Regions from separate parts of the Nocardiopsis rhodophaea genome, predicted to be linked through region 3. Evidence: predicted binding sites of a transcription regulator. Region 3 holds the regulator's gene; each other region holds the start of a gene.
The links. Region 3 encodes LexA, which represses DNA repair genes until DNA is damaged. Its sites were predicted from a motif close to TCGAACANNTGTTCGA; they were not measured.

Region 1 (10,140 bases), on a different contig from region 3:
TTCGCCGGGCTGCAGTTGGCGTTCAGCGACTCGCTGCGGATCAACGACATCGTCGTGTTCGAGGGCAACTGGGGCCGGATCGAGGAGCTGAGCCTGACCAACGTGACGGTGCGGCTGTGGGACGAGCGGCGGCTGGTGGTGCCGGTCTCCCACTTCACCGGCCACGCGTTCGAGAACTGGACCAAGGAGAGCACGTCCATCACCGGATGGGTGATGCTCCGGGTCGACTGGAGTATTCCGATCGGACGGCTGCGCGAGGAGGTGGGCGACTTCGTCACTTCCCACCCGCTGTGGGACGGCCGCCGCTGGTCGCTGCAGGCCACCGACATCCTGGAGGGCGGCCTGGTCGAACTGCGCGCCGTGGCCACCACCGCCGACTCCGACGCGCGGTGGGATCTCTGCTGCGATCTGCGCGAGCACCTGATCGCCTTCATCACCACGAACTACCCGGACTCGCTGCCACGCCGCCGGACCGAGTTCGTGGTCCGGGACGGGGACGACGCCTACGCGGAGATCTTCCCCGACTCGGCGTTCCGGCGCCCCCACGCTCGGCCCCGGGGCACGGGCGGGGCTCCCGACGGGTCGCTGCGGGAGGAGGCGTCGGAGGGGTCCGAGGGGTCCAGACCCGACGGCGACGGCGATGGCGACGGAGACGGCACCTAAGCCCCTTCTCCCGTTCGCTCCCTGATCTCTACCTTCGCTCCCTGTCTTCACGGCTGCGGCGGCCCGCCACCCCGTCCCGCGCGCGGCCCGCCCCATATGGGGCGGGCCGCCGCAGCCGTGGTCGCACCTCGCGGGCACCCTCGCAGTGCCGTGTGACGGAGGGGTCGTCTACTCAGCCTCGTCGAGCACGATGTCGGTGCCGTTCACGGTGACCCCGAACTTCTCCAAAGGTTCGGTAGCCGGGCCCTTGAGCACCTCACCCGTCGCGATGTCGAACTCGCTGCCGTGGCACAGGCAGTGGATGTTGTCGGCCTCGGTGACCTCCTGGATCGTGCATCCGGCGTGGGTGCACACGGCGCTGTACGCCCGGAAGTCCCCCTTCTCCGGCTGGGTGATGACGAGCTTGTCGCGGACGATGACCTTGCCGCCGCCCTCGGGGATGTCCGTCGTCTGCGCGACCACCGTGCCCCGCAGTGCGTCCTGCGGCTTGGGACGGCCCTCGGCGCTCGAGCACGCGCTCGCCCCTACTACGGCGGCCCCCGCGGCCCCTGCCGCGCCGAGCAGCCGTCTCCGGCTCATTCCGCACGCACACGTCGCCCCCGCGTCCATCGCACGGCTCCCTTCGATCGAACCCAGAAAAGCACTACATAGCGTAGTACTACTTTGGTGCGGACCGACCACCGGGGACGCGGCGCGCGGGCCTGATCAGGCGCTGTGCACCACGATCGTGCGGGCGACCCTGTCATGGACCCCCTGCGGGTAGGGGCGCGCCCGCAGCGGCCACAGGGCGCACAGGACCAGGAAGAGGACGCCGACCACCCACTTCCAGCCGGGAATCCACCAGAACAGCACCCACAGGTGGAACACGGCCGCGCGAGCGACGATCGCGGTGATGGGGATGGGGCCCGGGCGGCCCTCCGCGTCCTGGGGCGCCACTTCGAGGCCGAGCAGCTTCTTGCCGGCGGTGCGGCGCTTGCGCGCCACGCTGACCGCGTCGTACCCCACCAGGATGAGGTAGTAGCAGACACAGAAGATGATGAAGTAGCTTTCCGACGTCGCGCCGCCGACGAGCGCCTGCGCGCCGAGCCACACCAAGGCGACGATCGCGGCCACGACGGCGGCCGGGATCATGACCAGGATGACGTCGACGAGGCGCGCCCCCGCCCGCCGCATCCAGGGCGCCGGTTGGCGGGGCGCCTCGCCGTGATGTCCCGGGTCCGGTCCCGGCATGCCGGGACCCCGGTAGGGCGGAGGCGGGCCGTGGCGGGTCCCGGACGCGGCGTCGGCGGACCACCCGCGTTCCTGTGGAACTCCCGGCACACCTGGCACACCCGGCGGCCCCCCGGGGGTCCCGGACGCGCCAGGACCGGGGGCGGGTACCGCACCCTCATTCCACGGCGGCGGAGCTTGGTTCATCTGCGCTGAGACCCTCTCGGATGGGGTTGATCAGGGCGGTGGAGGGGCGCCAAAACGCCCGTATCAAATGTCATCCGACGATACCGGCCGCTCTCGCGTGGTCACCACTTCGGTGCCGCCGATACGGTCGTGCAGCCCCCTGCCCCGCGGCTGGTCGAGGAACGCCGATGTGACCGCGTAGATGGACACACCCAGTGCCAGCAGGCCGATGATCGGGACGAAGTTGAGCAGCACCGACAGGTAGAGGACGGCGGAGCGCTTCAGCACGCCCAGGGCGTCGGCCGGCCCGCCCCCGCTGCCTGTCTCCTCGTCCACCGCGGCGGCGATACGCAGGCGGCAGAAGAGCTTGCCGGGCGTGGCGCCGTAGACCGCGGTGAAGGCGACCTCATAGCCCGCGTAGAGCACGAACAGGATAAGGGAGGTGACCAGCGAGGCCAGGAACTCCTTCAACGCGGTCTCGGTGCCGACCGGCACCTCGTAGGAGACCGCGGCGCTCACGACCAGTCCGATAGCGCCGACGATCACCAGGTCGATCACCCGCGCGAGGACCCGCATGCCCATTCCGGCCGGTACCTGGACGCCGGCACCGGGCTCCCCGGAGAGGGCGTCGTTCATCGTCTCCTCGATTCCAGGCGTTACGGCGCCGGAGGCGCCGACCCCGACAGTGCCACCCCACGACAGCGCTGGCGCACCACCGCTCCGGCCGCCCCAGCTCTGGACAACGGACGTGCTGACCACCGCAGGTGCCGATCCGGCGCACGCCGACCCGGGCAGCGCCGCTCCGAGCGGCGCCAACCCGCGCATCCGCCGCCCGGACGGAACCGCTCCGGGCAGGATCGTCTCATGTCGGCCGCGCCCCAGGCAGTGGTGATGCCGTGTCCCACCCTAGCCCGTGGGACCGTCGCGGCTAGAGCATCTTGTTGAGGAACTGCCCGGTGTAGGAGTCGGGGACGGCCGCGACCGCCTCGGGGGTGCCGGTGGCGACGACGGTGCCGCCCCGAGCACCGCCTTCGGGCCCCATGTCGATGATGTAGTCGGCGGTCTTGATGACGTCGAGGTTGTGCTCGATGACGATGACCGTGTTGCCGCTGTCGGCCAGCCGGTTGAGCACGCCGAGCAGCTTGCGGATGTCCTCGAAGTGCAGGCCGGTGGTGGGTTCGTCCAGCACGTAGACGGTCCGCCCGGTGGAGCGGCGCTGCAGCTCCGAGGCGAGCTTCACGCGCTGGGCCTCACCGCCGGAGAGCGTGGTCGCGGGCTGGCCCAGCCGCACGTAGCCCAGGCCGACGTCGTTCAGGGTCTGCATGTGCCGGCGGATCGCGGAGATCGGCTCGAAGAACTCCAGGGCCTCCTCGATCGGCATGTTGAGCACCTCGGAGATGGTCTTGCCCTTGTAGTGGACGTCCAGCGTCTCGCGGTTGTAGCGCGCCCCGTGGCACACCTCGCAGGGGACGTAGACGTCGGGCAGGAACTGCATCTCGATTTTGATGGTGCCGTCACCCGCGCACGCCTCGCAGCGGCCGCCCTTGATGTTGAAGGAGAAGCGGCCCGGCTGGTATCCGCGCATCTTCGCCTCGGTGGTCTGCGCGAAGAGCTTGCGGATGTGGTCGAAAACCCCGGTGTAGGTGGCGGGGTTGGACCTCGGTGTGCGGCCGATGGGGCTCTGGTCGACGTGCACGATCTTGTCGACCTGGTTAACCCCGTTGACCCTGGTGTGCCGTCCCGGCACCGAGCGGGCGCCTTGCAGTTCCTTGGCCAGTGCCTTGTACAGGATCTCGTTGACGAGAGTGGACTTTCCGGACCCGGAGACGCCGGTGACGGCCGTGAACACGCCGAGCGGGAACGCCACGTCGATGTTGTGGAGGTTGTTCTCGCGGGCGCCCTTGACCACGAGCTCGCGGCCCTTGGTCACGGGGCGGCGCTCGTTGGGGACCTCGATCTTCCGCCGACGCGAGAGGTAGTCGCCGGTGGCGGAGTCGGTGCTGGACAGCAGGTCCTCGACGGGACCGGAGACGACCACCTTGCCGCCGTGCTCCCCTGCTCCCGGGCCGATGTCGACGACCCAGTCGGCGGCGCGAATGGTGTCCTCGTCGTGCTCCACCACGATGAGGGTGTTGCCGATGTCGCGGAGCCGCTGCAGCGTCTCCAGCAGCCGGAAGTTGTCGCGCTGGTGCAGGCCGATGGACGGCTCGTCGAGCACGTAGAGGACACCCACCAGACCGGAGCCGATCTGGGTGGCCAGCCGGATGCGCTGCGCCTCACCGCCTGACAGTGAGCCGGAGGGGCGTTCAAGGTTGAGGTAGTCGAGCCCGACGTCGAGCAGGAAGCCCAGGCGGGCGTTGATCTCCTTGAGCACCTGTGAGGCGATGACCTGGTCGCGCTCGCTCAGCGTGAGGTCGCGCAGGAACTGTGCGCACTCGCTCAGCGGCATGGCGCTCACCTCGGAGATGGAGGCGCCTCCGACGGTCACCGCCAGCACCACCGGCTTGAGCCGCTGGCCGCCGCACGCGGGGCAGTGCACGGTGCGCATGTAGCCCTCCAGGCGCTCGCGGCCGTAGTCGCTCTCGCTCTCGGCGTGGCGGCGCTTCACCCACGGGATGACGCCCTCGAAGTCGGTGTAGTAGGAGCGGGTGCGCCCGTAGCGGTTGCGGTAGCGCACGTTCACCTGGGTGTTGTGGCCTTCCAGCAGCGCCTTGCGCGCGGCTCTGGACAGGCGCTCCCAGGGGGTGTCGAGGTCAAAGCCGATGGCGTCGCCGACGGCCTGCATGAGTCGACCGAAGTACTCGCTGGCGTGCCCGCCGGACCAGGGGGCGATGGCGCCCTCGTTGAGCGTCTTGGCCGGGTCCGGGATGAGCAGCTCGGGGTCGACCTCCATGCGGCTGCCGAGCCCGGCGCACTCGGGGCACGCGCCGTAGGGCGAGTTGAAGGAGAAGGAGCGCGGCTCCAGCTCCTCGAAGGAAAGGTCGTCGTAGGGGCAGTAGAGGTGCTCGGAGAAGACCTTCTCGCGTTCGGCGTCGTCGGCGGGCAGGTCGACGAAGTCGAGCACGATGGTGCCGCCCGCCAGCTGCAGCGCGGTCTCGATGGAGTCGGTGAGGCGCTTCTGCGCGGACTCCTTGACCGTGAGGCGGTCGACGATCACGGAGATGTCGTGCTTCTCCTGCTTCTTCAGCGTGGGCGCCTCGTCCAGCCGCACCATGGCGCCGTCGACCATGGCCCGGGTGAAGCCCTTGGACTGCAGGTCCTTGAAGAGTTCGGTGTACTCGCCCTTGCGTCCGCGCACGACCGGCGCGAGCACCTGGAAGCGGGTCCCCTCGGTGAGCTCCAGAACGCGGTCCACGATCTGCTGCGGGGTCTGGCGGGCGATCTCCCTGCCGCACTCGGGGCAGTGCGGTACGCCGATGCGCGCCCACAGCAGTCGCAGGTAGTCGTAGACCTCGGTGATGGTGCCGACCGTGGAGCGGGGGTTGCGGCTGGTCGACTTCTGGTCGATGGAGACCGCCGGGGACAGCCCCTCGATGAAGTCGACGTCGGGCTTGTCCATCTGGCCGAGGAACTGCCGGGCGTAGGCCGAGAGCGATTCCACGTAGCGCCGCTGCCCCTCGGCGAAGATCGTGTCGAATGCCAGCGATGACTTGCCCGATCCGGACAGGCCGGTGAACACGATCATCGCGTCGCGCGGCAGATCCAGTGAGACATCCTTGAGGTTGTGCTCCCGGGCGCCCCGGATCACCAGCTGCTCGGCCATGTTCTTGCTTCAGCCCCCTCGGCATCGGCGCGCGGTTGGGGCGCCGGAGAACACACCGGCCCCGTCCAGACACCGCACGGAATATGGCCCACCAGAACGCGGCGGCGCGTAGGGGCACGCAGGCGACCGCGGTGATGGACCTTTAACGGTAACGACTTCGGCGGGCGGAATCTTCCGCCCGGGGGAAACGCGTGGTGCCCGACGGGATCACCGGCGGACACCACCACTATAGACGAACATTCGTTCGAAGGAAGGTCCTTCGGTGGCCGGTTCGGCGGCCACGCCCCGTCACTCCGAGGGGACGCCGCGCTCGGCTTCGAGCTCCTTCTCCCCGGTTCGGCCACTGCCGCGGGACCACAGCAGACTCGCCACGATAGTGACGGTCATCACGCCGATGATCACCACCAGGGACGTGCTCGTGGAGATCTCCGGGACGGTGAAGCCGCTCTCGTGCAGCGCGTGCAGGATCATCTTGACGCCGATGAACACCATGATCGCCGCCAGGCCCCAGCTGATGTAGGCGAGGCGGTCCATCAACCCGGCCAGGAGGAAGTAGAGCTGGCGCAGCCCGAGGAGGGCGAAGGCGTTGGCGGTGAAGACGATGTAGGGGTCCTTGGTCAGGCCGAAGATCGCCGGGATCGAGTCGACGGCGAAGACGAGGTCGGTGACGCCGATCGCGACGATGACCATCAGCATCGGGGTGACGTGGCGACGTCCGCTCAGACGCACCGTCAGTTTGGAGCCGTGGTAGTCATCGGCCACCGGCCAGACCTTCTTGACCATGCGCACCGCGAAGCTGTCGGTGTAGTCGGCGTCCTCGTCGCCGTTGAGGTGATCGTGGACGATCTTCACGGCGGTGTAGATGAGGAACGCGCCGAAGACGTAGAAGACCTCGCTCCAGGCGTTGATGGCCTGGGCACCGATGGCGATGAAGAAGCCGCGCATGATCAGCGCGATCACGATGCCGACGAGCAGCACCTCGTGCTGGTACCGCCGGGGTACCGCGAACCCGCCGATGATCAGATAGAAGACGAAGAGGTTGTCGACGCTGAGGCTCTTCTCGGTGATGAACCCGGCGAAGTACTCACCGGCTACCGTGGCCCCGCCGAAATACCAGAGGCCGAACCCGAAGACGATCGCGATACCGACGTAGAAGACGGCCCACCAGGCCGCCTGCTTCATGCCGAACTCGCGCGGCCCGCTCTTCTTGCTCCAGGGGTGGTCGACGATCGCGAGATCGATCAGCAGGATGGCGGTCATCGCGCCGATCGTCGCGATCCACACCCACAGGGGAACGTCCATCGGGGTACTCCTCCGGTCACACCGCCCGAAGCCGAGACTCCGCGCATGCCAGTTAACCGGAGGTCTCTCCCGCCCACGCGGCACCACGCCGAGAACACAGCGCGGAAGGTGGACCGACGGCACCGGGAGCGCATCATTGCGATCCGTGATGACGACACCGTCGCGAAGGGATACTCCCCTCACCTGTCTTCAACGATCCGGACACCGGGCGCACTACCGCCGGATCCGGGAACTGACGTCCATCATGCCATCTCTTGGCCATGCTGGGGACCATCCTTGACGGATATTCGACGGATCCTCGCCGCCCGCGGAGCGCGCGAACCAGACCATGTCCGCTGCGTCCACGACGTGGTCAGAGTGCGGGTATCCCCCGACCTCACGCGATATCGGAATCGCGGAGGGCCGATCCGACCCGCGGCGACACCCGGCCGTCCACCTCCCGGTCGTCCAGAATTCACCGACCCGTCAGCGACGCGTAGATCCCGTCCACCTGACGCAGCGTGTCCTCCACCGTAGGGAGCCGTTCCGCCGCCTCTTCCGCGTCCGCGCGCATCTTCGCGGCCAGCCCCGGGTCGCCGAGCACCCGGGTCACCCCCTCGGCCAGCGCCCCCGCATCGCCCGGCGGTACCAGCAGCGCGACATCCTCGTACAGGTCCGGGATGCCCCCGACGCGCGTCGCCACAACGGGCAGCCCGGCGCGCAGCGCCTCCATGATGACCAGCGAGGGCCCCTCCCAGAGGGACGGCAGGACGAACAGGTCGGCCGCGGCAAGCAGGTCCGGGATGTCCGACCTGTGCCCGAGCGGTCGCACGGGCAGATCCTCGGCGTCGATCCGCCTGGAGAGTTCCTCACGCATCGGCCCGTCCCCCGCGATGGCGATGAGCGGAGGCACCGCCCCCGCGTCGCGCGCGGCCGTCGCGGGGACACGGGTCGCGCGCTCGGCGGGGGCACCGACGCCTGCCGCGATCATGGGCGCCGCGTCCAGCAGCACCTTCAGCCCCTTCTGCGGGGCGAGGCGGGCCACGACCAGCAGAAGCGGGCGATCACCGGAGACACCGAGTCTGGCCCGGACCTGCGCGCGTGCCGTCCCGGCCGCGGGCATCGGCGGTGCGGTGACCACGGCTCGCACGACGCGGCGCGCGCCGCGGGCGCGCATGCGGTCCACCAGGTCGCTGGACACCCCCAGCACGATGTCCGCGCGCCGGGCCACGACACGCTCCAGTGTCGGGAACACCCAGGCGCGTGGCCCGCTGAGCTCGGGCGGCGCGTTGTGCACGGTGGCCACCAGCGGGGCGGCCCCGGCGAGAGCGCACATGGCGCCGGCGCGGATCCCGTGGGCGTGCACGACGTCGGCACCCGCCAGGAGTCCACTGAGCCTGGCGGCCGCGACCACATCGGCTCCAGGGCGCGGCAGCGCGCCGATATCGACGGCGGCGAACCTCGCACCGGTGGCCGTGAAGCCGAAGTGCTCCTCGGTTTCCGGCGGCCCGATCACCGCCACCCGGTGCCCCCGGCCGGCCAGCCCCTCACACAGGGAGCGGACGTGGTTGCCCACGCCCCCGCTGCTGGTGCCGATCACCAGCGCGACCCGCATCTTGTTCACCTGCCCCTCACCTACCCTCACCCGTTATCTCATCATCGCCAGGAGGTGCCTGTCCCTCGTCGTCGGCCACCCGGGGCACCGCCGTCCCCCGCGCCAGCGCGGACCTCACCGCGCGGCCGTCGATCACCAGAGCCGCCGCACCGAAAACCACGAAGGCGGCTCCTCCCCCGACGAGGGCCGCTATGGCGTCGCCCCACGCCCCGTCGAGAGGAAACAGCCCGGACACCGCCGCCCCGGCGGGGTACCCGGCCGCCGCGCCGATGACCGCCGCCAGCAGTCCCCGACCCAGCCCCGCGAAGGCCGCCCGCCCGTGCGCCCGGAGCGTCGCGACGGACAGCAGTATGGCGGCCAGCGTCAGGCCGATGGAGGTCCCGGTGCCCAGCGCCGCCACCGTCCACTCGGCAGGCAGTACCCCGACCAGCACCACGTTTCCCACCATGACCGCGAGCCATCCGGTCACTTGGGCCACCGCGGCCTCACGTCCGTGCCGAGAGGCATACAGCGCCCGGCTCAACAGCGCGACCAGGCCGAATCCGACGACGCCGGGCGCGTAGCAGAGCAGCGCCCGTTGGAGGGGAAGCGGGTCGTCCTGGGCGAACAGCGCGCCTACGGGCGCCGCGGCGGCGGCCAGGGCGGTGGCCAGGCCGGCCGTGATGATCAGCGACGCGCGTGCGCTCCCGACCAGCACCCGGTCGAACCCGCGCTGGTCGTGCTCGCCGTGGCGTACGGCGAGCGTGGTGAACGCACTGGTGGCGATGGGCACCGCGATGATCCCGTAGGGCAGCGTGAACAGCACCCAGGCATAGTTGTTGAGCACGATCGCGCCCGATCCCCCGCCTCGGTTCGCGAGGGCGGCCGCCAGCAACAGGCTGAGCTGCATGGCCACCAGCGGCAGCAGCGCGGCAGCCGCCAGCGACCGGACCCTCCGCCCCACACCGGGCGGGAACGCCAGCCGAGGGCGCAGGCCGAGGCGCAACCGCAGGGTCGGGAAGAGCGCGGTGGCGAACAGCACGGCGACACCGGTGGTGGTACCGACCGACAGCGTCAGTTCCGCGTTCAGCGGCAGGTGGGCAAGGTCGTTGGTGTAGGCCCCGCCCTGCGGCCGGAACGCGACGTAGGCGGCCATCACCACGAGGCTGGAAACCAGGGGAGCGAGCGCCGGGGCGAGGAAGCGCCGGTGCGCCTGCAGGATTCCGTAGAGTACGGCCGCGAGACCGTAGAACAGGATCTGCGGCGCGAAGACGAACACGAATCGCGCGGCCAACCAGACCAGCTCGGCGCGGTCGCATCCCTGGCCCGGCCCCAACATCACCGACATCGCCGGAACAGCGATGGCGGCGAGCGCCAGGCTCAGCGGCACCGCGATCACGATCACCCACGTCACCAACGCCGAAGCCGTGTGCCGCACATGCGC
Region 2 (10,140 bases), on a different contig from region 3:
GGGCGCCTCCTCGCGTGTTCGGTCGTCGTCGCTTCGTCGCTCGGCACGCATCCGACGGAGACCGAGCCGGTGTGCTGCCCACCCCCGTGCGGCGCCCCCGTGATGCCGCAGGGGTCGGGAAACCCGCCGACTCCGCTCCCCGCACTTGGGAGCCTGAGGACCGCGGCTAAGAGCACGCAAGCGCATGGCGAAAACTTCGGATTCCTCTGACATATCTGTACGTGACGTGCGTTATCGGTCGCTTGTGGTGACCTCCAAGTGGCCGAACCCGGCCACTGCCCGCACCTTCGCCTAGGCTGCCGGTGTGGGTTCAGCGCAGCCGAATCGGCGCACTGTTGTTCTCGGCGCCTTGGCGGTCGCCCTGGCCGCGTGCAGCGGTCGGGGGGACGCCTCCTACCCGGAGCTCGTTCTGGCCACCGGCCCGCCCGGTGCGGTGTTCCGCGAGATCGGCGGGGCGCTCGCGACGGAGCTGCACGGCACCATGCCCCAGACCGAGGTCACGGTCCTGGGCACCGGGGCGTCGACGGAGAACCTGAGGCTCCTGGACGAGGGCCGCGCCCACCTGGGCATCTCCAGCCTGGACGCGGCCGCCTCCGACCCCGACGGCGTCGCGGCGATCGGCCGCCTCTACGACAGCTACCTGCACCTCGTCGTACGCGCGGACTCCGAGATCGCCGACGTCGACGACCTGACGGGGAAACGGGTCTCCTTCGGGGCCACCGGATCCGGGACCGAGTACACGATGCTCCGCCTGGCCGCGCGGATCGGCCTCAACGTCGACGACACGCGAATGGACCAGGCGGCGTCCGCGCGCGCCCTGGCGAAGCGGGAAATCGACGCGATGTTCTCGCTCACCGGAATCCCCACCCCCGCCATCACCGACCTGCTCCGCCACGAGTCACTGCGCTGCCTCCCCCTGGACCGCCAGGCGGCGGACATGGCCGAGGCCTACCCCGGCTCGTACTTCCCGGCGACCATCCCGGCCACGGCCTACCCCGGTCTGCCGCCGTGCCCGACCCTGTCGGTTCCCAACGTGCTGCTGGCCCGCACGGACATGCCGGACGCCGTGGCCCGGACGATCACGGAGACCGTGTTCACCACGGCCGACGCCATGGCCGCGAAACGCCCCGAGGCCGCCCAAATCAACGTGCGGACCGGAATCGCCACCAGCCCCATCCCGCTCCACCCCGGCGCCGTCCAGTGGTTCCGGGACCAGAAGGCCTGAGGGGGCGGGCAGCAGCAGGGAGCGCGGAGCGGTGAGCGCCGCGATCCCGGCGCGACAGTCGGCTGCTCCGCGGACCCGGGACGCGATGGTCCGGGCGGCCGCACGGAACCGCGCGTCGCGGCCGGGCGGGCCGGCCGTGCGCCTACCGTGCGGAGGCCTCAGGCCGACGCGCCCGACGGGTCCGCGTCTATCGCGTCAGTCGCCCCGTTCGTTGCCCCGCCAGTTGTCGCCCCATGTGCCGCCCCATGTGCCGCCTCATGTGGCGCGCCATGCGTCGCGTCGGGCCGGGGAGCGGGCGCCAGCGGCAGGCGGACGAAGACGTCCAGCCCGTGGCCGGTACCGTCCGGCCGGGGCAGTCCGGACTCCAGGCGCAGCTCGCCGCCCGCGCCGCGGATCAGCTCGGCGCAGATGGCCAGGCCCAGACCGGTGCCGTCGGTGTTCTGGTGCTTGGCCGCGCGCCAGAAGCGGCGGAGCGCACCCGCCCGCTCCTCGTCGGTCAGGCCGACGCCGTCGTCGGACACGTGAAGCTCGACCATGTCCGGAGCGCCGCGGGCGGACTCCGCAGCGGCATCGCCCGCCACCTCCGACGCGGACTCCTCGCCAGGATCGCTGCCATCGGCCGACCGCACCCGGAGTTCCACCCGGGTCCCACCCGACAACCGGGTCGCGTTGCTCATCAGCTCGTCCAGGACGCTGCCCAACCCGCCCGGCGGTGCCATCAGCCACAGCCCGCCCGGAACCCGCGTCTCGACGGTGACCCCCCGCTGCGCGCCGAGCACCCGCCACCGGCCGGCGTGTGCCGCGAGCACGCCGTCCATGTCCACCGGCGCCGCTCCGCTGAAACTCTCCAACCGCGTCATGGCGAGCAGCGAGTTCAGCATCCGGTGCATGGCCATGGCCTCCTCCACGGCGTCCTGGTGGGCCGTGCGGGCGTCCGGGCCGGTGAGGAAGGGGGCCAGGTTCTCCACTGCCAACCGCAGGCTCGCCAGCGGATTGCGCAGCTGGTGAGAGGCGTCGGACACGAACGCCCGCTGGCGCTCGACCGCCTTCTGCACCACGTCGACCATCGCGTTGAACGACTCCGCCAGGCGGCGCAGCTCCGGCGGCCCGCCCGCGGCGTCGGCGCGGACCGACAGGTCGCCCTGAGCGACCGCGGCGGTGGCGCCGTCGAGCCGCTGCACCGGCCGCAGCACCCAGCGCGACAGCGGCCACGCCGACGCGGCGAGACCGGTCAACGGCACCAGGCTCAGCAGTAGCAGCCCCGCCCAGTCGTAGAGGATGGACGCGCGCAGCCGGTCGGTCGGCGAGACCAGCACGACGACGCCCGCCACCTCGCTGTCGCGCCCGATGGGCTCCGCCAGGACAAGAGGGCCGGACTCCCATGGCCACACCGCGGTGGGCGGCGCCGGGCGGAACCCGGCGAGGGCGGGGGTCATCACCGCCTGTACCCGGGAGCTGTCCAGCAGGTCGGCGGCCTGGTTCGGGGGAACGGACGCCGCCACCACCTCGCCAGCGGGATCGGCCACCGCGACGTCGATGCCGTACAGCTCTGCGTACCGCGTCAGCTCGCTGTCCAGGGCCTCCAGACGCCCGGTGCGCATGGCGGTGTCGCCGAGGGAAGCGAAGCGGCCGACATCACTGAGCCGATCGACGTAGACCCGCTGGGTCTCCTGCTGGGCCAGGACCGTTCCGAGCGGCAGGGCGAGCGCCGCCACGAGAAGGAACGCCAGCGGCACCAGGATGAACAGCAGCCTCCGCAGCACCGGTCACGCCGAGTCCGACGCGTCGACGAGGCGGTAGCCGACGCCGCGTACGGTCCGGATGCGCACGGTGCCGTTGAGCTTGCCGCGCAGGGCCGCGATGTGCGTGTCGAGGGTGCGGGAGGAGGATTCCCAGGCCGACCCCCACACTTGGTCGAGGATGAGGTCCCGGCTCACCACGGCGGGCGCGTGCGACGTGAGCAGCGCGAGGAGGTCGAATTCCTTGCGGGTCAGGGCCAGGGAGGCCCCGGCGAGGTCGGCCTCTCGGGCGCCCACGTCGAGGGTGAGGCCGCCCATCCGCAGCGGCGTTTCGTCGTCGCGGCGGGCACTGGCGCGCGCGGTGCGGGTGCGGCGCAATACGGCGTCGATGCGTGCCAGGAGCTCGGCGATGCCGAACGGTTTGACGACGTAGTCGTCGGCACCGGTGCGCAGCCCCCGGACGCGCTCGCGCTCCTCGGCGCGCGCGGTGACGGCGATGATGGCGGTCTGGGGGCGTTCACGTAGGCGGCGCAGGACGTCGATGCCGTCGGCGTCGGGGAGTCCGAGGTCGAGCAGGACGACATCGGCGGCCGGGGCGCGCAGCGCCGCCTCGGCCGTGGCCGCTCGGGTGACCTCGTAGGAGGCATTGCGGAGCGCGGTGACCAGGCCTCGGGCTACTCGGTCGTCGTCCTCCACCACCAGAATGCGCATAGTGGGTCATCGTAGAACCCCGAAACCGCTGGCGCCGCCCGGCGGCCGCTCCCGGCCACCCGCCCACATCCCTGCGAGGAAACCGGCCGGAGCGGGATGGGGACGCGCGGGGGAACCGCACGAGCGCGATCCGTGGAGAGCGCGACTCCCCGGTGCCCCGCTCCGGCCGTGGCGCGCGGGCCGCGGTGGGCCTCGCCGGGCCCCAGCGGGCCTGGTTGCAAGCGCACCCGGTCACGAGCGCACCTGGCTCCCAGCACCCCTGCTGCCTCAACGCCACTAATTCCACAGGCGGCGCATCGTCCAGTCGGCGGTGGCCGTGTCGAGCGTGATGTCGGCGATCGTGGGCTCGCCGTGATCCGATTCGGCGGCGACCCGCACCAGGCGGATGTCGGCCTCGGGTGTTCCGGGGGCGGAGTTCCAGGTCCCGATGACGCGCCGGACCCGGAACACCCGGCCGCGCCAGGAGAAAAAGGCGGGGTGCCCGCCCATGGACGCTCTGACGTCGATCCGTTCGTTGTAGAGACTCACCCTGGCATTCTATCGAACGCGTGTTCGATGTTGCCCTAGGTGCGTGAAGCTGCCTCGTGTTTCTCACCTTAGGGGCCGGAGCGGTCCGGGCAATGGCGAGCGCGTGTCCGCGCGTCGGGCTGACGCGCCGACCTGCGAGATCGCGGGACGAGTCGACGATCATCGCGCCGTCCCGGCGTGTCGGGCCGGCCACCCGGTGGTGGAGGCGGGTCGCCGGGGCGAGACCGACCGGACGGTCTGCCTATCCTGGAAGCGGCTGGTCGGCAGAGAGGGAGACGGGGCGACGCATGGGGAATCCGCGGGACGAGTGCCCAGGGCGCGGCCAGGACCGTTCCGCATCGGGGCCGCGCGAGGACAACACGGCGTCGGTCTCGGACCGGTTGATGTCCGCCGCTACGCGGTTGTTCGCCGAACGCGGCTACGAGCGGACCTCGGTGCGCGAGATCGTGCAGGCGGCCGGTGTCACCAAGGGCGCGATGTACCACTACTTCGCCTCGAAGGACGACCTGCTGTTCGCCGTCTACGAGCGTGTCCTCGCCATGCAGATGCGTCGGTTGGAGGAGTTCGCGTCCGATGAGGGGCCCATCGCGGAGCGGCTGAGAGAGGCCGCCGCCGACGTCGTCCGCACAACTGTGGAAAACCTCGAAGACACCGTGATCTTCCAGCGGTCGCTGCACATGCTCTCCCCAGAGCGGCAGAACGAGGTGCGCAAGGAGCGACGCAGCTACCACGAGCGGTTCCGGGAGATGATCGAGGAAGGCCAGCACAGCGGGGTCTTCCGCACCGATATCCCGGCCGACATCGTCGTCACCCAGTACTTCGGCGCCGTGCACCACCTGGGGATGTGGTACCGGCCGGACGGAGAGCTCTCCGGAGCCGCGGTCGGTGACCACTTCGCCCACCTGCTGCTGAACGGGCTGCGGCCGTAGCGCGTGCGTGTCAGGGCCGCTCGTACCTGCGGAGTTCGTCGGCGAGGAGGTCGAGGAAGGCGTCGACCTGCGCGGGGTCGTACCCCGGCCGGGCGCGCGTGGTGCCGAACTGGACCCGCTCGACCTGCGCGGCGGTGAGCAGCGCGCGCTCGGGCCGCCCGTTGAGGAGCGCTTCGAGGGTGACCTCGGCACTGTCGAGGAAGTCGTCGACCTCCTGTTCGTTGTAGCCGGTGGTCAGCCGGGTCGTCGCGAACTGCTTGCTCCGGACGTCTTCCGGCGTCATCCGGGGCCGGTCGTGCGACGTCTCGCCGATCGACGCGCCAGGGGCCGCGGGCGGCGGCTGCGCGGCCCGCCTCGGCGCTTGCTCGGGCCCGCCACCGGGCGCCTGCGCGCCGGGCGGCCCGTGGGGAGATGGCGGCTGCGCCCCCCGCGGGTGCTGGGTCGGCTCGTGTGTCGCCTTGGTGGCCGACCCGCTACTCAGCCCGCGCGCCCGCAAGTCATCGACGATGACATCGAGGAAGTCGTCGACCTCGTCCTCGTTGTACCCGGGGCTCAGCCGCGTGCTCCGGAACCGGGCCGCCTGCACCTCCTCCGCGGTGATCAGCGGCTCGGTCTGCGGGCCGCCCGCCAGCGCCATGAGCGTGGCCTCGACGCGGTCCAAGAGAGCGTCGACGTCCTCTTCGTTGTATCCAGGGCGAAGACGCACCACATGGAACTGCTTGTTGCGGACGTCCGCAGGTGTCAGAGCCATGCCTATATTGTGCAGTCTTCACCTGATCTACGCGTTAATGCTGGTTGGACGGGTGCTCCCCGCTGTCGAGCTGATCGGCGAGATGGTCGATCAAGGAGGCGACCTGGTACCGGTCAAAGCCGCGGAAGACGACCTCGAAGCCGGCGGCGCGGCTCCGCAGCTCCTGGGCGGTGAGCGTAGCGGCATCGGGGTCGCCCCTGGTCAGGGCGTCAATGCTGGCGAGCGCCTCGTCGGTGGCCTCGCTGACCTGGTGGCGGTCAAAGCCGCGAAGCACGATGTCGAGTTCGATGTCCTCCGGCCGCGGGTCGGAGGAGGGGGAACCGCCGCCAAGCCGCTGGTGGATGACCCCCAGGACCTCCTTCACCTGGTCGATCTTGTAGCCCCGCAGGACAACGTCGAGAGCGTCGGCGTTCCTGCGCAGGTCACGGGCGGTGAGGGTGGCCGCGTCCGGGTTTCCGCCCTCTAACGCTTTGACGCTGGCCAGCGCCTGGCTGACGAGCTCCATGACCTGATGCCGGTCATAACCGCGGAAGGCGACATCGAACTCGAAGAAATCCGGCAGGGGCAGCTCGGGGGGTGTGGGGGAAGAATTCATCCGGCTATCCTGCCCCACGGTGATCCGGCGCGGCTCGGCCGGGTGCCAGGGGTCAGTCCCGTTGCAGGTAGCGCGCGATCCCCTCAGCGACGGCCCCTGCCGCCTTCTCCCGCCACTCCTCATCCGCCAGTTTCTTCGCGTCGGCGGGGTTGCGCATGTTGCCCGCCTCCAGGAACACCTTCGGCACCGTGGAGAGGTTGAGGCCCCCCAGGTCGGTGCGCTCGTCCAGGCCGTCCTCGGCCAGGTAGTCGGCGTAGGGCAGCCCCGATCCGGCGCGATAGGCGGCGCGCACGTCCTTGGCCAGCTGCCGCGACGGCTCGACGATGTCCTCGGTGAAGCCCTCCACCCTGCCCGGGGCGATGAGGTGGAAGCCGCGCCCGGTGGCCGGACCGCCGTCGGCATGGATCGAGATGGCGGCATCGGCCTCGGCGTCGTTTCCGATCTCGGCGCGTTCGTTGATGCAGGGGCCGACACCCGTGTCGTCGTCGCGGGTGAGGACGACGGTGGCGCCTTCCGACTCCAGCTGGTCGGCGAGGTTTTGGGAGAAGTCCCAGGTGAACTCGTGTTCGGCGTATCCGCCGCTGCTCTCGGCGCCGACGGTGTCGCATTCCTTTTTCGACGGTCCAGCGGGGACGAGCTTGTTGATCTCGTCGGGTGCGTCCTCGTTGCCACCGTTGTGGCCGGGATCGATGACGACGGTCATGCCGGCGAGAGGGCCACTCGACGTGCCTCCGTCGGCGTTCTTTCTCCCGTCCCCGTTCTCTCTTCCGGCCTCGTCCGGGTCGGCCGCTGGAGGCGTTGCGGAGGCGTCGCCCTCCCCACCGGCCCGTGGATCTCCAGCGGCATCGGTGACGCGCGGCTCGGGGCGGTCGTCGCCGGCGACAGCGGTGCACGCCGTGGAGGCGAGCAAGGCGAGCACTGCCACGGTGACGAGGGACATGCCGCGGGCCATCGGGTGGAGCTCCCCCGTGCCGGTACGCGTGATCGTCAACGGACTCCCTGGGTCGGAAGGGCTGGAGGTTCCCCACAACCTAGCGGTTCACGGCGGCATTCGAGGGAACAACTTGCGGTGGAGTCGCGTCATATCTTGAAAGCTAGCCTGATGGGCCAGGAGCGACATCGACGATCTTTGAGGTGAGGTCTGTGCGCAAGAGCAATCGTGCAGCGGCTGGTGCTGCCGCGTGGCGGATCGTCCAGGAGGGGACGAAGCCGGGAAAGCCCTCCGTCTTCGCGCGCGCCGGAGCCATCCCGCGCATGGTGGGGAAGCGCCTCCGCGGCCAGTACACCGAACTCCCCGCGTCGCGGCTGGTGATGTTCCTGGTCGCGATCGCCTACATCGCCTCCCCTGTCGACCTCGTGCCGGAGCTGTTTATCCCGGTCCTGGGGCTCGCCGACGACATCGGCGTCGTCCTCTGGCTCACGTCGAGCGTGCTGGGGGAGACCGAGCGCTACCTGGAGTGGGAGCGGCGCTCCACGCCCTATGTCCAGGGCAAGGTCGTCGACTGAGGCCCATCCTCCCCGCGCACGGCGCCGCTCATCGCCACATCCGCCCTCGCCGTCGGTCTTACGTGCCCACACGCGTATGGTTGCTAGTTGCAAAGAATTCGCAACTAGTGGGGAAACATGAAGAGGTCCCGATCTCTCCTCGCAGTGGGCGCGTCCGTCGTGCTCCTCACCACCGCGTGCGCGGGCGGTGGCGGGACACAGGACGGCGCCGGGGGCGACTCGCTCACCTACGCACTGGGCGACGAACCCGACGTGCTCAACCCCGCCCTCGTCGACGAGCATCTCGACCCCGTCACCGAGATGGTCTTCCGCGGACTCACCGCCCATGACGAGGACAACAAGATCGTCCCGGCGCTCGCCGAAAGCTGGAAGACCAGCAAGGACGAGCGGACCTACACCTTCTCCCTGCGCGACGGAGTGACCTGGCACGACGGCGAGCCCTTCACCGCCGACGACGTCGTCTTCACCATCGAAGGCACCCGCGACGGCGACTTCGTCACCAGCAACAAGTTCGCCAACGTCACGGACGTCACCGCCGACGACGACCACACCGTCACCATCAAGCTCAGCGAGCCCACACCCGCCCTGCTGGACTCGCTCGCCAACGGGATCCTGCCGGAGCACGTCCTCGCCGACACCGGCATCGACGACCCGGACTTCAACGAGCACCCCATCGGCACCGGGCCGTTCCAGCTCGACACCTGGAAGCACAACGAGTACGCGACGCTCAGCGCGTTCGACGACTACTACGGCGGTGCACCGGGACTCGACGGCATCACCATCTCCTACGTCCCCGACGCGGCCACGCGGCTTATCAAGCTGAAGAACGGCGAGGTGGACGCCGCCTACCTCGAACCCCAGCAGGCCAAGGAGTTCGACGGGGACGGCGGCGCCAGCGGCATCGACGTGGAGGTCTGGCCCACCGCCGACTACCGGGGCGTCATGTTCAACATGACCGACGACCGGTTCACGGACCCCGCGCCCCGCCAGGCCATGAACTACGCCATCGACCGCGACGCGATCATCAAGAGCGTGCAGCACGGGTACGGCTCCCCGGCCACGGGACCGCTCGGCAAGAGCCCCTTCCACGCCGACGTGGCCGACTACTCGTTCGACCCCAAGCGGGTCACGAAGATCATGACCGACGCCGGATACGAGAAGAACGACGACGGCACCTGGGCGATGGACGGCACACCCGTCGCGTTCGACCTCACCACTTTCGCCGAAGACGGTCTGCGTGCCTCGATGATCGAGGTGCTCGCCACGCAGCTGCGCGAACAGGGCTTCGACGTGACCGCGAAGCCGGAGCCGCGCGACGCGGTGAAATGGGACAAGCTGGAGACCTTCCTCATCGGGTGGGGCACGCCCTACGACCCGGACGGGGCGCTCTACGGCCCCTTCCACTCCAGTGAGGCGCTGGCCGACAACGGCTCCAACTACGGCAGCTACGCCAACGACGACGCGGACCAGGCCCTGGAGGAGGGGCGCAGCACCAGCGACGAGAAGACGCGGAAGAAGGCCTACACCGATTTCCAGCAGGCCCTCGTCGAGGACCCGCCCTACGTCTTCGTCTCCTACCTGGACGCGATCAACGCCGTCCCCTCGAACTTGGAGGGACTGAAGGAGCGCACCCTGGCCCACCACGGCTACGGCTTCTTCTGGAACGCCGAGGACTGGTCGTTCGCGAAGTAGCCCCACCCTCCCGAGCCGGCCCCGCGCGAGGGCTGGGCCGGACTCGAAACGGGCCGGGGACAGGACAAGGATGCTTCCAGACGACGGAGCATGGACGGTTCCCCGGCCCACACCTATACGCGGCAGGTTCATTCCGGCGGTCACCGCTGAGTCGTGAGTCTCCCAACTTTGAGTATGGTGAGAAAGCGCTTGAATGACGGGCATGGGGACCGGAGATCAAGGAGTCACGGGTACGTAGCCATGAGAGAGCTGCCATGCCCGTCGTGGTAACTCACATTTGGACTCGATGGTCTCGCTGAGAGTCTTTAGACATCACTAGGAGCTGTGCGGAGGGAAGAAGCCGATCACTCCGTCCATCATGTTGGACCACTTGGTTTCCTCGTTTTCGAACGTGAATTCTGAGAACAGTGGTTCGGGTTCCCCTGTCTGGCCAAACCGAGCCTGATAGTAGCTGTGGTCGGCCT
Region 3 (10,140 bases):
GTTCTTCGTCGTCGCCGCTGACGCGCCGCTCGCCGACGAGCTGTGCGCTCCCGAGCAGCGCGCCGAGTTCGACGCCTACCGCGCGCAGGTCGCCAAGCTGAGCGACATCGAGCGGCAGTCCACCGAGCGCCCCAAGACCGGCGTCTTCCTGGGCCGCTACACCATCAACCCGGTCACCGGTGAACGCATGCCGGTCTGGGCGGCCGACTACGTGCTGGCCGACTACGGCCACGGCGCGATCATGGCGGTGCCCGCCCACGACCAGCGGGACCTGGACTTCGCCCTGGAGTTCGACCTGCCGGTGCGGGTCGTCGTCGAGACCGGCGAGCCGGACCCCGCCGAGACCGGCATCGCCACCGCGGGCGACGGCACCCTGGTCAACTCCGGTCCGCTGGACGGCCTGGGCAAGGACGAGGCCATCGATCGCATCATCGGCATCCTGGAGGAGCGCGGCACCGGCCAGGGCACGGTCAACTTCCGGCTGCGCGACTGGCTGCTGTCCCGCCAGCGCTTCTGGGGCACGCCGATCCCGATCGTCCACTGCCCCGAGTGCGGTGAGGTCCCGGTCCCCGACGACCAGCTGCCGGTACGCCTGCCCGACAACCTGAAGGGCGCCGACCTGGCACCCAAGGGCATCTCGCCGCTGGCCGCGGCCACCGAGTGGGTCAACGTCGACTGCCCCGCGTGCCACGGCCCGGCCACGCGCGACACCGACACCATGGACACGTTCGTCGACTCGTCCTGGTACTTCCTGCGCTACTGCTCCCCGCACCTGGACACCGCGCCGTTCGACCGCGAGCTGGTCGACCGCTGGGGACCGGTGGACAACTACATCGGCGGCAAGGAGCACGCCACGCTCCACCTGCTCTACGCGCGCTTCTTCACCAAGGCGCTGTACGACATGGGGCTGGTCGGCTTCACCGAGCCGTTCAAGCGGCTGCTCAACCAGGGCCAGGTCATCAACCAGGGCAAGGCGATGTCCAAGTCTCTGGGCAACGGCGTCGACCTGGGTGCCGAGATCGACGCCTACGGTGTCGACGCCGTCCGGCTGACCATGCTGTTCGCCGGACCGCCCGAGGACGACGTCGACTGGGCCGACGTGTCCCCGGCCGCGTCCCTGAAGTTCCTCAACCGCGCGTTCCGCGTGATGGTGCAGGCCGGTGCCGCATCCGCGCCGGGCACCGACCCGTCCACCGGCGACCGAGAGCTGCGCAAGGCCACCCACCAGTCCATCGACAAGGTCACGGCGGCGATCGAGGCCCAGCGCTTCAACGTCGCCATTGCCCGGGTCATGGAACTGGTGACGGCGGCCCGCAAGGCCATCGACTCCGGCCCCGGCGCCGCCAACCCCGCGGTCCGCGAGGCCGCCGAGGTCATCGCGGCCACCCTGTCACTGTTCGCCCCCTACGTCGCGGAGGAGGGCTGGGAACGACTGGGACACAGCGGCTCGGTCGCCATCGGCAACTGGCGCCCGGCCGACCCCGACCTGCTGGTGCAGGAGGCGGTGACCTGCGTCGTGCAGGTGGCCAGCAAGGTCCGCGACAAGCTGCAGGTGCCCCCGGACATCTCCGAGGAGGAGCTGGAGCGCCGGGCGCTGGCCTCGGAGAAGGCCCAGGCGTTCATCGAGGGCAAGCAGATCCGCAAGGTCGTGGTGCGGGCGCCCAAGCTCGTCAACATTGTGGTGGGTTGACGCCCGGTGGAGCCGCAGGCCGATCAGGCGCAGCCGCGGAGCGGCGGTGCGTGGCTCGCCGCGGGCCGCGCCGGGCCGCCGCCCGGGACGCGGTTGAAGCAGGCGCTTCTCGTGGCCGCCGCCGTGGTCGTGGTCTCCGCGACCGCGGTCACCGTGGGGCTGTGGTGGGGCGAGGACGGTCCGGCGCTCGGTGCCGGACCCGATGACGCCTTCTCCACCGCGCCCGAGTGCGCGGTGGTCGCCGCCGAGACCGTGGAGCGTGTGCTGCCCTCGGGGCGGTTGGAGACCAACGAACACGGGCCGCTGAGCGACGCTGACGGAGCCTGGTGCGCGTGGACATCGGTGGGCGCGGACGGTGCCGCGCCGCGCGTCCTCCAGGTCGACTTCGAGGCGCGCTTCACCGACAAGGCCGGGGAGGTCACGGGCGCATCCGCCGCCGCGCGGGAGCTGGACCGGTCCACGCCCATCACCGACCTGGAGGGTGCTGCCCCGCTGCCCTCGCTCGGTGAGGACGCGCTGGTGTGGCCGGGCGAGGACGAGGGAACGGCCGAGCTGGTCTACCGCAGCGGCAACCTGGTGGTCCGGGTCTTTTACGGGGGCGCGGCGGACTCCGGTGGAAAACCGCTGTCCTTCGGGGCGGCGCGGGACGGCGCGGTCGCCGTCGCCGAGCAGGTCGCCGATTCCCTCTAGTTCATTCCGCCTGGCGCGTTGCGCCGGTCGGTGGTCCAGGCCATGCACCCCCCGGCCCAGTGCCGGTCGCGTCCGCCTCGGCGACCGAACCGGGCATGTCCGAGGTGTCGGACTCGATCCGGTGGTGGACGGAATGCCTAGTACCGTAGGCCCCTGGAAATCGACGAGGCGCGTCGGCGCGATGACACGGAGGCGTCCATGACCCAGCCACCTTCCGGTGGCCCCGACAGAGGACCGACCGGACCGAATGGCGGGTCACCGTCGCATGACCCGGAGGCGCGGCCCGATCCCGGGGAGGGACAGCCGCCGCTGCCGCCCGCACCCCCCGAAGGGGCGGGGAGCGCGCCCCCTCCGTCGGTCCCGCGGCACCCCTTCGGCTCCTCGGCACCGCCAGGAGCGGCCGGGCCGGGCCATCATCCTGGGCCCCCTCCCTCGGGACCGCAGAGGCAGTCGGCCCCGCCCGGGGGGATGCCACCGGCGTCCCCGCAGCAGTTCGGAGCACCGGGGCCGCAGGCCGCGGGGCAGCCCGGCGCCCCGGAGGCGGGATACCCGGGCCACCCCGGTCACTCGAGCAACCCGGGCCAACAGGGCGACCCCGCTCAGGGCGGCCCTGGGGGACAGCCCGGTGACCCCATGTCGGGGGATGCCGACGTTCCTCCGGTGGAGTCGGCCCCGAAGCAGAATCGGGGCTGTGCCGTCACCATGATCGCGGGGCTGGCCGTCGTGGTCCTCGCCCTGCTCGCCGGCGGGGTGTGGACGGTGGTCGTCCTCAGCGGTGCCGGGGGCGACTACGAGCACGCGCCGACGTGCGCGGTCGCCCGGGGAGAGGCGCTCAACAGGCTCGTGCCCGACCGGACGACCGAGGTCGACCAGGAGATCAAGAACCTGGAGGGCACCGGCCGCGAGGGCAACGAATGCCGGTGGGCGACCGCTGAGGACGGCGGCCATGTCCCCGCGGCGGCGCGTCTGGTCCTCGTCAGCAACGCGGGCGACGTCGAACTCGACGCGGAGGAGCAGGCCACCGCGGCCCTCAAGGAGGCGGCCGCGGAATACGGCGCGAGCAAGCTCGCGGACCTCGGCGACGGGGCCTACTCCTGGAGCGACCGCGCGGGCGGCTACGAATGGGGCTGCGTGGGCGTGCGGGTCTCCAACGTGTACGCGGAGACCTGCTACACGGCCGCGACGGACTTCAACGTCGGGGAGTCGATCGACGAGGCCGAGGCCGTGGCCGGAGCCGAGGAGCTCGCTCGCGACGTCGTCCAGGGGATCAAGGACAGCAAGGACGAGGAGTAGGCGGACGGGCCCGGGGGTGTACCCCCGGGCCGTTCACAGCAGGTCGTCGAGGAACCCATGTACGGCCGGGGCGACGTCGGGCGAGAACTCGCGGTCGGCGTCGAGGACCGAGACGCCGGGGGAGTCGTCGTAGAGGCGGAGGACGTGGTCGGCGTCGGGGAGGTCCACCCGGCGTGCGTTGTCCAGGCCGCCCATGAGGCGGTCCACGTCGTCCTCGGCGATCTGGGCGTCGGCCGTTCCCCACAGCACCAGCGTGCGGGTCTCCGGCGGCAGGTCGCGGGCCAGCTCCGCGGGGTCAATGGAGTCGATGGTCCGCAGGAACGGGGCGTTGGCGGGGGTGAGAACGGGGGACAGCGGCGCCGCGACCTCATCGGGGAGGGGCCTGCCCGCGCGGATGCGGGCGATTCCCGTGCGGAGCTCGGAGAGCAGGTCAGTGGCACCTGCGGCGCTGATCTGCCGGGAGGTCTCCGCCGCGCGTACCTGCTCGGTGAACTGGCGGTCGAGCGTGTCGAGGTACCGGTCGCCGATCGGGGCGGCGAGGATGAGGCCCACCGGCGGGTGCTCATCGACCACATCGGGGGAGCGCAGGGCGAACAGCGCGCCCTCGCTGTGCCCGACGACGACCACCCGGTCGGGGTCGACCTCGGGCTGTGCGATGAGCTCGGCGTAGGCGTCGGCCATTTCCTCTTCGAAGACCTCGTAGGAGACGGGGTCCGCCGCGTCGCGGGAGGCCATCCCCGTCTCGCCGCTGCCGAGTTTGTCATAGCGCAGTGAGGCCACGCCGGCCTCCGCCAGGACGCGGGCGAGGTTCAGGTTGGTATCGGCGCCCGGTCGCAGCTCGCTGTTGCCGTCGCGGTCGGTGGGCCCGCTCCCGGAGATGATGAGCGCGGCGGGGACCGGCTCGTCGTCGGTCACCGGGGGAAGGGCGAACGTGCCGTGCAGCGTGTCGGGCCCGCTGTCGAAGCGCACGTCGCGTTCCGCGGGCTCGGCTCCGGGCGGGTCGGGTGCGCCCGGGCGGTCGGGCGAGACGCCGCAGCCGGTGGCGAGCAGGAGAGCCGCCAGCCCCCCGGCAGCGGCCCGGTGGAGGGCGGAGAGATACGGAGAAGGCATGGTCCTCACCTTGGCATCCTCTCCCGCCGAGAAGGGCGGGGGAGTCCGGCGTACGGGGCGCGTCCGCCGCCGGTGGTTGACGCTTCATCGTCGGCCTGGCCGCGAGAGCATCCGCGCCGTGACCGGGCGTGCACCGGCCACGTGGCCCGTGGCTATCGGGCCGGTGCGGAATATAGCGCACCGCGTGGCGCCGGGTGGACAATCCACCCAACGGCCGTCGTCGGCAGCACTCCCGCGAAGGATGGAGGGAGGGGCGCGGCGGAGGGTGTGCGGGGGCGAACCGAGCGGGATCGGTGTTTCGTTCCGTGTCCCTATCGATAGCGATTCTGTCGCCGACGGCCCCGTTATGCGGAATCAGATTCGGTTTGCGCGGCCGTCGAACCCCGTGGCCGAATTGCCGCCGAAAAACCCCGGGCCCGCGGTCTCGGGACGAGATCACGGGCCCGTTGGCCAAGCGAGGCGACATCGTTATCCGGGGGATCACACCCGCCGCATAACGGCGACCACCTTCCCGAGAATGGTGGCATTGTCGCCGTCGATGGGCGCGTAGGCGTCGTTGCGCGGAAGCAGCCGCACATGGTCGCCCTCGCGTTTGAAGACCTTCACCGTGGCCTCGTCGTCGAGTAGCGCGGCGACGATGTCGCCATTGTTGGCGTCGGGCTGCTGGCGGACGACGACCAGGTCGCCGTCGGTGATGGCGGCGTCGACCATGGAGTCGCCGACGACGTTGAGCATGAACAGGCGGCCTTCGCCGACGAGCTGCTTGGGCAGGGTGAGGACGTCCTCGATGGACTCTTCGGCCAGGATCGGCCCACCCGCGGCGATGCGCCCGACGACCGGGACATCGGTCGCGCGGGAGTAGTCGGCGCGGGGGTCATTCTCCAGCTCGTCCCAGGAACGAATCGGGGGTTGTCCTGGAATGCGAATTTCGACGGCCCTTGGGCGATTTTGGTCCCGATAAAGATAGCCTTTGCGTTGCAACACCTTCAGTTGGTGCGCGACACTGGACGGGCTCGACAGGCCCACCGCATCACCGATTTCCCGGATGGACGGCGGGTACCCCCGCTGCCGTACATAGCGGTGGATGCAGTTCAGAACACTCTGCTGGCGGGCCGTGAGCTTCGGCGCGGCATCCGTTTGGCCCATGGAGTCGTCGGCCTCCGCGAGTGCCGCGGGGGAACCGGTGGACCGGAGTGCGGTGACGCTTCTCCCGTCCGCCTGAGGTTCGTGCGTTCCGTGGTTTTCCTCCGGCACGGCCGGCCTCCTCGGCGGTCGGTGTTCTGCGTGGGCTGTCGGTGACGGTGTGGATCGACCGGCCGCGTCACCAGCGGTGTCCGACCACGCGCCGATTGATGGGCGCGGAGGCGCGGATACCTCGGCGGACGCGTCGATCGAGCACGTCTAACGTTACTGCCTGTGTAGTGCCATATCAAACAAACGTTCGAGATGGTGATGAAAAAATCGCCCGGATGCGGTATTAGTCGAACGGCTGTTCTAGCGAACTGGCGTTCGAAGGGGATGATCGTGTTCCCGCCCCACCCACCCCCAGCACCCCCGACCCGCCCCCCTGAACCCGCCCTTTTCGATTGGGCGGTGGAGATCCCCGAGTGGTCCCCGGCTCCTACTTGCCGCCCGGCGGGCTCTCCCGCTTCCACCGCCCCCGCCTCCGATGTGTCCCCGGCCGCCCCCGCTCGGCGGCCCGGCGCGTCGGCCCCCGCGGCCCCTGTGCTCCACCCGGCGCCCACCCCCGCGCCCGGGATGCGACTCACGCGGCGCGGCCGTGTGGTGCTCGTCTCCGCCGTGTCCGCGGCAGCGGTCGCCGGCCTGTCGATGCTCTTCGTGACGTCCGCCGCTGTCGGGGCTTCCGCCTCCGGGGCCTCCTCTGAGGCGTCCGTCTCCGGCGGTGCGCCCCCGACGGTGGTCGTGCGCGATGGCGATACGCTGTGGGGGATCGCCCAGCGGGTTCGGCCCGGCGACGATCCCCGCCCAGCGGTGCACGACATCGCCAAGCTGAACGACCTGCCCAACCCCGACCTCACCCCCGGGCAGGAGCTCGTGCTGCCTGATTACTGACACTCCCGTGTCCGTGGCGTGCCCGCGTTCGCCTTCGCGGCGGGCGGGTGCGCCCTTTCGGCATGCCCGCACCCCGCCGTTGCGGCCCCGGTCGGAGGGCGCGGCGCACCGTTCGGGGACTTGCGTGCGACGGGGGACCGCCGTAGGTTGACCACAACATCTAGTGCTCATCGGGAACAAGCAGCCCAGAACTTGTGCTTTAGTAGGTATCCGGTCTTTCTGGATCATCCGGTTCGGAGAGGTTTGGAGACGAGCACGCGCGCAGGGCTGCTCGGCACGCGTGCGAGCACGTCCGCGACACCTGTACGCGGGGCTTTCGACCGATGCGGATTCTGGGGGGAGGCACACCGGCATGCACTGTCCGTTCTGCCGCCACCCTGACAGCAGGGTCATCGACAGCCGGTCGACCGACGACGGCGCGGCCATACGCCGCAGACGCGCGTGCCCCGAGTGTGAACGGCGTTTCACCACGCAGGAGACGGTGCTGCTGATGGTGGCCAAGCGCTCCGGCGTGACCGAGCCGTTCTCCCGGACCAAGATTATCGCGGGCGTGCGCCGCGCCTGCCAGGGTCGGCCCGTCACCGAGGACGCGCTCGCGAAGCTCGGCCAACAGGTCGAAGAGGAGATCAGGTGCCGTGGCGTCGCGGAGGTGCCTTCGCACGAGATCGGGCTGGCCATTCTCGGGCCGCTGCGCGAACTCGACGAAGTGGCCTACCTGCACTTCGCGTCGGTCTACCGGGGCTTCGAGTCACTGATGGACTTCGAGAACGAGATCGCGATGCTGCGGGCGGACCGGGCTAGGGCGAGCGAGATGAGCGGGCAGAGCGAATCGTGAGTAGCCGGACAACGGCGAACTGATCCGCGGGGTCCGACCGCGCGTGGGTGACGCGCACGGGCAGGGCCGTGACGACGTGATGAAAACCGTCAGCCCCGCGTCACGCCAACGGATGTGACCTGGGAGCACTGGCGGGGGATCGGAACGGATATGTGGCGAGAACTGGGGGAGCTGACATGACGGAGACCACCGGCGCGACGGGGCGCAAGGGGAAGGGGAAGCGCAGCGGTCTGAAGATCGAGCGCATCTTCACCACGCCCGGCGTGCACCCCTACGACGAGGTCGAGTGGGAGCGTCGCGATGTGGTCATGACGAACTGGCGGGACGGTTCGGTCAACTTCGAGCAGCGGGGCGTGGAGTTCCCCGCGTCGTGGTCGATCAACGCCACCCAGATCGTCGCCAGCAAGTACTTCCGCGGGGCCGTGGGCACGCCGGAGCGCGAGTGGAGCCTCAAGCAGCTCGTCGACCGCGTCGCCGGGATGTACACCGCCACCGGTCAGGCGAACGGCTACTTCGCCTCCGACGCCGACGCCGAAATCTTCGACCACGAGCTGAAGTACGCCCTGGTGCACCAGCTCTTCAGCTTCAACTCCCCGGTCTGGTTCAACGTCGGCACCACCTCCAAGCAGCAGGTCTCGGCCTGCTTCATCCTCTCCGTGGACGACACCATGGAGTCGATCCTCGACTGGTACAAGGAAGAGGGGATCATCTTCAAGGGCGGCTCCGGCGCGGGCGTGAACCTCTCGCGCATCCGCTCCAGCCAGGAGCTGCTGTCCTCCGGCGGCACCGCCTCCGGCCCGGTGTCGTTCATGCGCGGTGCCGACGCCTCCGCGGGGACCATCAAGTCCGGCGGCGCGACGCGACGCGCGGCCAAGATGGTCGTCCTCGACGTCGACCACCCCGACATCGAGGAGTTCGTGGCCACCAAGGCCCGCGAGGAGCACAAGATCCGCGCGCTGCGCGACGCCGGGTTCGATGTCGACCTGGGCGGCAGCGACATCGTCAGCGTGCAGTACCAGAACGCCAACAACTCGGTGCGCGTCTCCGACGCGTTCATGCGCGCCGTCGAGTCCGGCGCGGAGTTCGGCCTGACCTCGCGGACGTCGGGCGAGGTGATCGCCACGGTCGACGCCAAGGAGCTCTTCCACAAGATGGCGAAGGCCGCTTGGGAGTGCGCCGACCCGGGACTGCAGTACGACGACACGATCAACGACTGGCACACCACGCCCGAGAGCGGGCGGATCTCCGCCAGCAACCCGTGCTCGGAGTACGTCCACCTGGACAACTCCTCGTGCAACCTGGCCTCGATCAACCTGCTGAAGTTCCTCACCCCCGAAGACACCTTCGACGTCGAGAGGTTCGTCAAGCTCACCGAGCTGGTCATCACGGCGATGGACATCTCCATCACCTTCGCCGACTTCCCGACCGAGAAGATCGGCGAGACCACGCGGGCGTTCCGCCAGCTCGGCATCGGCTACGCCAACCTCGGCGCGCTGCTCATGGCCACCGGCCACGCCTATGACTCCGACGGCGGCCGCGCCGTCGCCGCTGCCATCACCTCGCTGATGACCGGGACCGCCTACCGGCGCAGCGCCGAGGTCGCCGGCGTGGTCGGCCCCTACGACGGCTACGCCAAGAACATCGACGCCCACAAGCGCGTCATGCGCAAGCACGCCGCCGCCAACGACGACCTGCGCACCATCGGCGCGATGGACGCCGACATCCACGCGGCCGCCACCAAGGAGTGGCAGAACTGCCTGCGGATCGGCGAGAAGAACGGCTGGCGCAACGCTCAGGCCAGCCTGCTCGCGCCCACCGGCACCATCGGTTTCATGATGGACTGCGACACCACCGGCATCGAGCCGGACTTCTCGCTGGTCAAGTTCAAGAAGCTGGTCGGCGGCGGGTCCATGCAGATCGTCAACCAGGCGATCCCGCGGGCGCTGAAGAACCTCGGCTACCAGCAGGAGCAGATCGAGGCCATCGTCGAGTTCATCTCGGAGAACGGCCACGTGGTCGACGCCCCGGGGCTGCGCCCCGAGCACTACGAGGTCTTCGACTGCGCGATGGGCAAGCGCTACATCAAGCCCATGGGCCACGTGGAGATGATGGCGGCGGTGCAGCCGTTCCTCTCCGGTGCGATCTCCAAGACGGTCAACGTGCCCGAGGAGGCCACCGTCGAGGACTTCGAGCACATCTACTACGAGGGGTGGCGGCTCGGCCTCAAGGCGCTCGCCGTCTACCGCGACAACTGCAAGGTCGGCCAGCCGCTGTCCACATCCAAGACCGAGGGAAGTGAGAAGACGGCGGACGCGGACACAGCCGCGAAGCGCCCGGAGCCCGAGGTCATCGAGGTCAACCGGCCGGTCCGCCGCCGACTCCCGAAGAAGCGGCCGAGCCAGACCGTCTCCTTCACCGTCGGCGGCGCCGAGGGCTACATCACCGCCGG

Region 1: a site for LexA is predicted at 6,054-6,069, ahead of uvrA (excinuclease ABC subunit UvrA). Genes of this name have one in related genera too.
Region 2: a site for LexA is predicted at 4,216-4,231, ahead of ABD259_RS11355 (DUF6504 family protein). Genes of this name have one in related genera too.

Annotation. Positions count from the first base shown of each region.
Region 1 is NZ_BAAAPC010000004.1:30,898-41,037, reverse strand. It holds gene ABD259_RS05445 (mechanosensitive ion channel family protein) at 1-663, shown strand, start outside; gene ABD259_RS05440 (Rieske (2Fe-2S) protein) at 832-1,242, opposite strand; gene ABD259_RS05435 (RDD family protein) at 1,369-1,893, opposite strand; gene ABD259_RS05430 (RDD family protein) at 2,143-2,694, opposite strand; gene uvrA (excinuclease ABC subunit UvrA) at 2,987-5,821, opposite strand; gene ABD259_RS05420 (TerC family protein) at 6,110-7,123, opposite strand; gene ABD259_RS05415 (glycosyltransferase family 4 protein) at 7,578-8,717, opposite strand; gene murJ (murein biosynthesis integral membrane protein MurJ) at 8,734-10,140, opposite strand, start outside.
Region 2 is NZ_BAAAPC010000008.1:199,978-210,117, forward strand. It holds gene ABD259_RS11340 (TAXI family TRAP transporter solute-binding subunit) at 305-1,225, shown strand; gene ABD259_RS11345 (HAMP domain-containing sensor histidine kinase) at 1,384-2,988, opposite strand; gene ABD259_RS11350 (response regulator transcription factor) at 2,992-3,675, opposite strand; gene ABD259_RS11355 (DUF6504 family protein) at 3,952-4,203, opposite strand; gene ABD259_RS11360 (TetR/AcrR family transcriptional regulator) at 4,491-5,132, shown strand; gene ABD259_RS11365 (DivIVA domain-containing protein) at 5,143-5,883, opposite strand; gene ABD259_RS11370 (DivIVA domain-containing protein) at 5,918-6,478, opposite strand; gene ABD259_RS11375 (N-acetylmuramoyl-L-alanine amidase) at 6,531-7,469, opposite strand; gene ABD259_RS11380 (YkvA family protein) at 7,622-7,984, shown strand; gene ABD259_RS11385 (ABC transporter substrate-binding protein) at 8,102-9,676, shown strand; gene ABD259_RS11390 (hypothetical protein) at 9,992-10,140, opposite strand, start outside.
Region 3 is NZ_BAAAPC010000015.1:3,922-14,061, forward strand. It holds gene leuS (leucine--tRNA ligase) at 1-1,690, shown strand, start outside; gene ABD259_RS16985 (hypothetical protein) at 1,697-2,380, shown strand; gene ABD259_RS16990 (hypothetical protein) at 3,041-3,673, shown strand; gene ABD259_RS16995 (alpha/beta hydrolase family protein) at 3,707-4,783, opposite strand; gene lexA (transcriptional repressor LexA) at 5,264-6,037, opposite strand; gene ABD259_RS17005 (LysM peptidoglycan-binding domain-containing protein) at 6,542-6,856, shown strand; gene nrdR (transcriptional regulator NrdR) at 7,209-7,691, shown strand; gene ABD259_RS17015 (vitamin B12-dependent ribonucleotide reductase) at 7,868-10,140, shown strand, end outside.